Regions from separate parts of the Pseudoalteromonas espejiana DSM 9414 genome, predicted to be linked through region 1. Evidence: predicted binding sites of a transcription regulator. Region 1 holds the regulator's gene; each other region holds the start of a gene.
The links. Region 1 encodes sigma-54, which starts transcription at its own class of promoters, with help from an activator protein. Its sites were predicted from a motif close to GTTGGCACGNNNNTNGNNT; they were not measured.

Region 1 (3,283 bases):
AGTCATCAATTTTTAGAAAGTTAACAGTTTATCAAAACTTAATGGCGATTTTAGAAACGCGAAAAGAGCTTAATAAAGCCGCTAGAGAAGAAACGCTTAACAACCTACTTGATGAGTTTAGTATTCAGCACATTCGCGACAGCCAAGGTATGGCGCTTTCTGGTGGCGAACGTCGCCGCGTTGAAATTGCCCGCGCATTAGCCGCAAATCCTAAATTTATTTTATTGGATGAGCCTTTTGCTGGTGTTGATCCAATTTCAGTGTTAGATATAAAGAAAATAATTGAACATCTTAAAAATCGTGGGATTGGGGTACTAATTACCGATCACAACGTAAGAGAAACCCTTGATGTTTGTGAAAAAGCCTACATTGTTTCTCATGGGGAGCTAATTGCATCTGGCACTCCAGAACACGTATTAAACGACAAAACTGTGCGCGATGTTTACTTAGGCGAGCAATTTAGGCTGTAACAATCAAGCCACTCCTTTGAGCATCTGCTAATATTAATTATAACAACATAAAAGGATTGTTAGAGATACATGAGGCAATCATTACAGCTGCGCATGGGCCAGCAACTTACAATGACTCCACAATTGCAGCAAGCGATACGTTTGCTGCAGCTCAGTACATTGGATCTCCAGCAAGAAATACAAGAAGCACTTGATAGCAACCCGCTATTAGAAGTTGAAGAGCAAGATTACACGGAAGATTCGGCTGGAAAAAACGAGCAAAAAGCAGACACCGATGATGTAACCGTAAGCGCATCAACTGACGATTCAGCCAGCGAATACGAACAAGACAGCGGTGAAGCTTTAAATAAAGACACCGTTAGCGATGATATGGCAATGGATGTTACGTGGGATGAATACATGAGCGCCGCGCCTGCAGCTTCATCAGGCCCAATGCCAGAAGATGAGTCTATTTACCAAGGTGCTTCTACCGAAACGCTTCATGAGTATTTAATGTGGCAGCTTCAACTTACACCCTTTAGCCCTACCGACGAAGCAATTGCTATTGCCATTGTAGAAGCTGTAGATGACTCAGGTATTTTAACGTTAAGCTGCGAAGAAATTTTAGAAAGCTTTAACCAAGAGCACGATGATGACGTTGAAGTTGAACTTGATGAAATTGAAGCTGTTTTAAAGCGAATTCAATTATTTGACCCTGTAGGTATTGCAGCACGAAGCCTACAAGAGTGCTTATGTATACAGTTGAATCAATTTGATAAAGATACACCTTTAATAGAACAAACAAAAATGATCTTAACCGATCATATTGATCTATTAGCAGCTCGCGACTATCGTACATTAATGAAGAAAACAAAGCTCAAAGAAGATGAGCTTAAAGAGGTAATGACATTAATACACACTCTCAACCCAAAACCTGCTGATACCATAGTGAGGGAAGAGTCTGAGTATGTTATACCTGATGTATCGGTTAAAAAAATTAAAGGCCGCTGGGTGGTTGAGTTAAACCCAGATAGCATGCCAAAAATACGTGTAAATAGTCAGTATGCGGCTATGTCGCGTACCGTAAAATCTTCGGGTGATAGCCAATTTATTCGCTCTCACCTGCAAGAAGCTAAATGGTTTATTAAAAGCCTAGAGAGCAGAAACGATACGCTATTAAAAGTAACTAACTGTATTGTAAAACAGCAGCAGGCATTTTTTGAACATGGCCCTGAAGCCATGAAGCCTATGGTATTAAACGATGTTGCTGAAATGGTAGAAATGCACGAGTCGACAATTTCGCGTGTAACTACGCAAAAATATATGCATACACCACGTGGTATTTTTGAGCTTAAATACTTTTTCTCAAGCCATGTAAGCACCGAAAACGGTGGTGAGTGCTCATCTACAGCAATACGCGCCTTGATTAAAAAGCTAATTGCCGCGGAAAACTCAGCTAAACCATTGAGTGATAGCAAAATTGCGGATATATTGGCAGAGCAAGGAATTAAAGTAGCTAGACGCACAATAGCAAAATACCGTGAATCGCTAGCTATTCCACCGTCAAATCAGAGAAAGAGTTTGATATAAGACGTAAAAAACAAAGAGGAAATGCTTATGCAACTAAACCTAACTGGTCGTCACGTAGAAGTAACTGAATCACTTAAAGACTATGTAAATAATAAATTTGCAAAGCTGGAAAGGCACTCAGATCATATTAGCAATGTGCATGTCATTCTCGATGTAGAAAAACTCAACCAAAAAGCTGAAGCGACAATTCATGTAAGTGGCGCAGACTTATTTGCCTCTACAGAGCACCAAGATATGTATGCCGCAATAGACTCGTTGATTGATAAACTCGATCGCCAAGTTATTAAACATAAAGAGAAGCTCGCTAGACACTAATATTATGAAATTAAGTACATTAGTATGCCAGGACTGCAGCAAAGCTGCGGTCCTTTTTAGTAGTAAAAAAAGAATTTTAGAATTCATTAGCGAACTCGCTCATGAAAAATTACCTTATTTACCACAGCAAGATATTCTCAACGCATTAGCAAGCAGAGAAAAACTAGGTAGCACAGGTATTGGCCGAGGAATCGCGATTCCTCATGGCAGAATGGGTGGCGTAGAAGAGCCGCTTGCATTAGTACTTGTTAGCGATACACCTGTTAACTTTGATGCGATAGATAACTGCCCGGTTGATATTTTTGTGGCACTCATCGTACCAGATGGTGATAACCAGCAGCACCTAAAGACTCTAGCAACTATAGCTGATAAACTGAGCAACAAAGAATTTTGTAAACAGCTACGCAGTGCAAAAACCGATGCTGAGCTGTATAACGTTATTGTTGAACAATCGTAGTAAATACTAAGGGCGATAAATGGAGTTGATTATCATAAGCGGCCGTTCTGGTTCAGGAAAGTCGGTTGCTTTGCGCGTAGTTGAAGATTTGGGTTATTATTGCGTAGATAATATTCCGGTAAACTTACTGCCCTCTTTGGTACGCAGCGTATCAGATAACTACGACAAAATAGCGGTCAGTATTGATGTGCGTAATATCCCAAAACAACAAGACGAATTCAACGATATTCTTGAATACCTTCCTGACTTTGCAAAACCAACACTGTTTTACTTAGATAGTGACGATCAAACACTGATCAAACGCTTTTCTGAAACGCGCCGCTTACACCCTCTATCAATTGATTCGTTACCACTTGATTTAGCAATAAAAAAAGAAAAAGAACTGCTTGATGTGTTGGTCACACGCGCCGATTTTATGCTTGATACCACTGATTTAAGTGTGCACCAATTAGCCGAATCTATCCGTGAAAAA
Region 2 (3,283 bases), 1.7 Mb from region 1:
GCCACTGATTTAAACTGGCCAATACCTTAGATACCGACTTTTTAACGGCCCAACTTGGTGGTGTATTTAAATACTCATTTATAAAGTGCGTTACCGATAACTGTGACGCTTGTTTGGCATTTTTTGCTGATGAGCACCCATCGGCCAAGCAGGCAATAACCCCTTTTGACTCTTTTTCTTGCGCTTGAGTATTAAGGGCAGCAAACGCATCTTGGTTTTCGGTTTTTATACCTTTGCTGCTATAGCCACCAAACTCAACGTTAAGTTCGTTTTTAAGTGCGCTGGCTTTTTGGGTTTCATCAAACATAAGGTTGCCTTAAGTCACAGAAATAAGTTCAACGGTGCCATCTTCGTTTACTTCTGTGATATGGCCATCAGGTTCTTTCATAAATAACAAAGCACCTAAACCTAACAATGCGCTTGCCGCGATAATCATAAAGAATGTTTGGTAATCAACTAATGAAAGCGCCGTTAAATATACAACAGCTCCTACATTACCGTACGCTCCCGTCATACCTGCAATTTGACCCGTTAAACGGCGTTTAATTAGTGGCACAGCCGCAAATACAGCACCTTCACCTGCTTGCACAAAAAACGAACATGCCATGGCAGCGGCAACTGCAAGCCAAAGCGGCCAGCTAGCATCCACTAAACCCATAACAAAATAACCTACAGCTAAGCCGGTGGTAAGTACAATCAGTGTTTTACGACGACCCATTCTATCTGAAATCCAACCACCACCAGGGCGAGAGGCTAAGTTCATAAATGCATAGGCTGATGCAAGTAAACCTGCGTACACCATATCAAGGCCAAATACTTCCATAAAAAATAATGGCAACATAGATACAACGGCAAGCTCTGAGCCAAATGTTGTAAAGTACAGAACATTTAAAACAGCCACTTGCTTAAACTCGTAACGATGTGACTCTGGAACAGGTTGTTTAAAAATATGGCCGTTTATATCAAACGTTTTATACACTTCGTAAATATACAGCAGTACTAAAAACGCGTACGTCCCTATTACCAAATTTTCAGAAAGTAAGCTTGCGCCCGATGGCGAAAGCTTCCAGGTAAGTAGCGCTAAAGCACCGTACATAGGTAGTTTCATTATCAGCAGCAGTACAAAGTCGCCTTTACTGGTTACTTCCATTGCCCCTACTTTTTTAGGCTTAAAGTAAGTGCCGCCTTTAGGCGTGTCGGTAACGTTTATATACCAAATAACACCAAAAATTACGCTTAACACACCCGTTAAGCCAATCGCATAGCGCCAACCATCGTCACCGCCAAACATAAGCGCTAATACTGGTAATAGCATTGCGGCTGCCGCCGAGCCAAAGTTACCCCAGCCGCCGTAAATACCTTCGGCTGTACCCAACTCGTTTGCCGGGAACCACTCGCTCACCATGCGAATACCAACAACAAAACCCGCACCAATAAAACCAAGTGCAAAACGGGCAATAGCGGCTTGCTCAAATGTGGTAGCCATTGCAAACATAAAACACGGGATACTACATAAAATGAGTAGAGCTGCGTATACAATACGCGGGCCAAATTTATCGGTTAGCATACCTACTACAACACGCGCAGGAATAGTTAAGGCAACATTTAAAATAAGCAGTGTTTTTACTTGTGCCATAGTAATACCTAACGAACCCGCTATAGCACCTAATAATGGTGCATGGTTAAACCAGACAAAAAATGAGATAAAAAACACCATCCAGCTTAAATGCAGTATTTTCATTTTTCCGCTAAACGATATGAGATTAAACCCAGTACTCGGTTGCATGTTATTTTTTCCTTGTAACGATTATTGTTTTAAGCAGTACATACTACTTTGGTAGCATATATACCGCGCCAGTTGTTAATTTAACGTTAACCATATTCAGCAATTACTAAGCCAACAATTAAAAAATAACAAATTCAGTAAGTTACAATTTTCGCTATTGATAATAATTTCGCTTTGCACTATTTAAGTAGCAGCGATGGGCGTTAACAGTGCAAAGATTTTTAAAGCTTTACTTGCTCTAGGTTTTAACTACTTGGTATTGTTACAAAAAAATTTGAGCGTACATTTATGCAAAAACCGCCATTAACTTATCAACAGCAATTACGTTATTCTCGCCACATTATGCTTGTACAACTTGATATAGATGGACAAGAAAAACTATGGCAATCTCATGCGCTTATAGTGGGTTTAGGTGGCTTAGGCTGCCCGGTTGCACAGTACTTAGCTGCCTCAGGTGTGGGAACATTAACGCTTGTAGATAACGATCTGGTCGATGCTACAAACTTGCAAAGGCAGGTGCTTTATAAGCAAACAGATGTGGGAAGCTTAAAAGCACACGCCGCTAAAGCGCAGTTAACCAGCTTGAATGATGAAATAGATATACACACAATTGATGCTTTTTTAGATGAAGACTTTGCACTTAATACGCTATTAAACACTGTTGATGTGGTTATAGATTGCTCTGACAACATAGCCACGCGAAACCTACTCAATAGCGCCTGCTATAATACCAATACGCCGTTAGTATCGGGCTCTGCAATTAGAATGGAAGGCCAAGTTGCCTGTTTTACCATGGCACAAAATAGCCATTGTTATGGGTGCTTATCACAGTTATTTAGTGAGCAAACACAAAGCTGCTCAGAATCGGGGGTCCTTTCCCCAATTGTAGGGTTAATTGGCAGTATTCAAGCCACTGAGGCACTTAAATTATTAGCAGGCTTGCCGAGTAAACTCACTGAACAACTATTACTGGTAGACGGGCTTAGCATGGAGTTTAACCGCTTTAACATTACAAAAAATAAGCACTGCGCGGTGTGTGGTGCTTAATTAGTCTCTAGATTATTAATGCTAACGTACAGTAGCTCACCTTTATTTACCTCATTTTGCTGCCACTGGCGTTTTGATGCGGTGCAATAAATTAGCTGAGTATCGACGGTAATTGTAAGCTGGTATTGATTATTAATAAGCTTGGCGTGTTCAAATACACCTATGAGAACATTACAGTCACTCGTAGCACTAGGCTTAGCTTTGCTGCAAGTAATTTGCGCGCTTTCTACTATTAACTTTTGGTTTTTCTTGATGTGCTCAGGCGCTACATATAAGCTCTGATTACTGTTGTTTAGTGTAAGTTTGTACACCTGAAAATTTTCATCAAATTGTTGGTTGCTATAATTTAATACGCTTAACGGCGTTTGGTTGTTGCTTGCATAAATAGCATTGGCAACTTGCTGTGCATTGCCCTCCGCTAGCACTTTACCTTTAACTATGTGTAACAGG
Region 3 (3,283 bases), on a different replicon from region 1:
CTGCTTGGCGACGAGTACCATCTTGAAAAAGCTCACCCAGTTGGCCACGAATAGTAGGTAAGCTTGGCGCACCAAAGCCACTTGCAGAGTAAGTGTTTGGGCTTACTGCAAGTACATCTTGTAGGGTTGTAATGTTTAGTTGCTCTATTAGCTCGCTTGAAATAGGCGTTACCGAGCGGGCTATATCTTGCAGTGCTAGGTTATCACCAAAAGGGCCGTCTACAGTGGCATCTTTAACAGAAAGCCCTTGAGATTTAATAGTTTGGCCTGCAACTTCAATACGTTCAATTGAGCCTGATTCTGTTGCAGTTTGCGCCGCATGAGCATAAAAATTAGGTGTTAAGTAAGCGGATATAAAAAGTGCCAAATATGAATGTTTCAAAAGGGGTTCTCATTTTGGTTAGTGTTAATGTGGCAATAAAGACCTGTGGGTTTGTGAATAACTTTCACTAATTATTAATTCTTTTTGTTTTTTAGAACGAAACGTTAAAAGCTTAGCATAGAGGCAAACTTTTAAAGGTTAAGTTGGCACCTTTCTTTTAAGGGTTAAAGCCAGACTTTTAATTATAAAAAGTACTGTACGAAAGTAATGCTGAAATTGGACAGGTAAATGTTTGAAAATATTTTTGTTTTTGTGAAATAAAATTGCTTAAGAGCGGTCTTGCTAGTTTCAACTTTACATTATTTAGTTTTAAGGAAACTTTATGACTAGTACAACAGGTACTGATTTTCAAAATCGTCTGCAATGGTCGCTTTTTTCACTGCGTTTAGGCGTATTTATTGTAATGATTATGTGGACGTTTGATAAGTTTGTTAATCCTGGGCATAGCGCACGTATTTTTGAGCATTTTTATGGGATTAGTGGCTCTACTGATGTTGTTGCTTATGTGCTGGGTGGATTACAACTTATTTTAGTGTTGGCTTTTATGGCGGGTATTAAAAAACGCCTTACATACGGTATTATTTTTGTAATGCATGGCCTATCAACGCTTTCATCTTACAACCAGTATATTGAAGGCTTTAATAACTTACTATTTTTTACAGCGTGGCCAATGTGGGCAGCGTGTTTTGCACTTTACTTATTACGTGACCAAGACGTAAAACTTACTGTTAAATAACCTTTATTTAAAGCAAAAAAAATGGTTATAAGCCATAAGGCTTATAACCAATAAGTACACAAGGGAGTGTATGGAAGTCGGTTTTAATGCATTGCGTCGTTATACTGATCAGCTAGACTCTCTTTTTGCCCTTCGGTTAAAGCTTTACCAGCTAATTGAAATACTTCATGTTCTTCTTCACTTAAATGGTGATGCACTAAATGGTGCAGCTTTTTAGCCGCAACTAACCAAGCAGACGAGCTCATTTCGGTATCTTCAAGTTGTTCAATTAATTCGTCTATTTCATGGTGCTCAGCAACGCTGTGGCGTGCTTTTTCGTGCGTTAAATCATCAAACATAAGTGGGTTATAAAAATAACGCTCTTCAAATTTAGCGTGATCTTCTAATTCTGTTTTAAGCTCGTCCATTAGCTTGTGGCGCTCAGTTGTATCGCCGTGCGTTTGAATAAGTGCATCTACCAATTTACGTTGTTTATCGTGATCGTGACGTAGCGCTTCAAATATATTCATAACTAATCCTTTACTTGCTCTTAAATTGCTTGCAAATGTTAAAGCAAGCTAAGTGCCACTTATTAAATTGTTGAAATTAATAAACTTATATTTATTTGCTTGCTCGTGGAAGTATGTGGCTTGTAAGTTTTACAAGCACGCTTGTGCAATATTTTCAGGCTTTAGCTCTACAGAACCTTACAAATATTTGCTGGCGGTGTTTTTTATTGCAGTGATAAAGTAATAATATTATTTAGGTACAATTTAAAAACATTACCTTATTGACGCTTTAGTGTAAGGGACACAGCTTTGGGGCATAACTAAGAGGACAGTTTAAGGTTGAACACAAAAAGCCCAATAATCGCGTTGCTATTTTGCGCAATATTAAGTGCATGTAGTACAGCGCCGCATTACGGTAACAGTTTATGCAGGGAAAAAGCTGAAATGACTGAGCTAAATGGCACCCAAACAAGCTCAGAGGTTTACAATGAATGTATTAGCGCTCAAATAAAAAAGGATGCTAAAGACGACGCTTTTATTGATGAAATTGCAGTGTTTTTTATTGATTTACTTGTTTTGATAACCGACTAACTAAGCAAACATACAGCAATAATCTAAAGCAAAAGGGTGTATAAAGAGGATTGATTATGAAAGCATTTTTAACTGTATTCTTACTGTGTATATTTTTAACTGGCTGTGCGGCAAATCCTTATGCGGGCTCTGCAAAGTGTATGGAGCAAGCTGATATTGCATACGAAACACAAACACATAAAAATGAGTCATTTAATAATGAATGCAAAGCTGCAAAAGTAAATGTACATAATAAAAAGCTTGAGAATCATGGCGTGTTAGATAGAAGTATTTTGCAAACGCTGGCTCATTTTTTAAATGGGCTTTTTAACTAAAGGAAAAGCAATGAATAAAGCGTTAAGAGCAAAAATTGTTGCTGTGTGCGATAAAAAAATAGCAGCCAAAGGCGAAAATGTAGGGCTTTCTTTTTATGCTTTTTTTGCAAATAAAAACGACAACCCGGAGCTCCTCATGCAAGCCGCAACTTGGTGGATACACACCCATAAATTAGATCACTTTGAAAAAGCGCACAAAATAAAACAAATAATTATTGATGAGAAATAATAAACATAAGTTTAGCATGTAAATTAATATAATATTTATAATAGGCAATGACTTACGATGCTATTTATGAACTTGAAATTATAATACATGAATGCTTCGTTTGAAGTAAGGTAGCTGCCTTGTGATAAAGCCTAAGCAATACTAAATCACACGGGGATACATGCACATTTAATTGATTGAAAACCCAGAGCAAGAATTAATAGAAAACCTTAATAAAAAGTAGATGACTTCAACTTGGCTAATTGGGAAGTAAGTACACGAACGCCTTTAACGGCTCTAATAAAAAACGAGCAAGGTGAGGTAATTGCGGGGCAGCAGCTCGTGCATATGGAAATTGGTTACTATTAGATACATTTAATTTTTAAACCATGCAATTTTATGAATAGTATGGCTATAAAATCCTGTGATTCATGAAGGCTACCCTAAAACGGTTTTGCGATTAAAAAGGATTTAAAAATGAGAAAAAATTTGTATTTACAGTTAAAAATCACAAAGTAAAAATTATTAACTCATGGATAGGGGGTGCTAAATTGTATATTGACG

Region 2: the regulator sigma-54 is predicted to act here: its motif matches at 1,884-1,902, upstream of PESP_RS07185 (NarK family nitrate/nitrite MFS transporter).
Region 3: the regulator sigma-54 is predicted to act here: its motif matches at 1,669-1,687, upstream of PESP_RS18580 (hemerythrin domain-containing protein).

What each region holds. Positions count from the first base shown of each region.
Region 1 is NZ_CP011028.1:3,214,484-3,217,766, forward strand. It holds gene lptB (LPS export ABC transporter ATP-binding protein) at 1-470, shown strand, start outside; gene PESP_RS14590 (RNA polymerase factor sigma-54) at 540-2,039, shown strand; gene hpf (ribosome hibernation promoting factor) at 2,067-2,354, shown strand; gene PESP_RS14600 (PTS sugar transporter subunit IIA) at 2,359-2,811, shown strand; gene rapZ (RNase adapter RapZ) at 2,831-3,283, shown strand, end outside.
Region 2 is NZ_CP011028.1:1,555,726-1,559,008, reverse strand. It holds gene PESP_RS07190 (bifunctional protein-serine/threonine kinase/phosphatase) at 1-307, opposite strand, end outside; gene PESP_RS07185 (NarK family nitrate/nitrite MFS transporter) at 317-1,786, opposite strand; gene PESP_RS07180 (HesA/MoeB/ThiF family protein) at 2,075-2,833, shown strand; gene PESP_RS07175 (ATP-binding cassette domain-containing protein) at 2,830-3,283, opposite strand, start outside.
Region 3 is NZ_CP011029.1:381,021-384,303, forward strand. It holds gene PESP_RS18570 (TonB-dependent receptor) at 1-382, opposite strand, end outside; gene PESP_RS18575 (hypothetical protein) at 705-1,118, shown strand; gene PESP_RS18580 (hemerythrin domain-containing protein) at 1,202-1,627, opposite strand; gene PESP_RS20660 (hypothetical protein) at 2,051-2,197, shown strand; gene PESP_RS18590 (putative periplasmic lipoprotein) at 2,254-2,511, shown strand; gene PESP_RS18595 (DUF6500 family protein) at 2,522-2,740, shown strand; gene PESP_RS18600 (hypothetical protein) at 3,271-3,283, shown strand, end outside.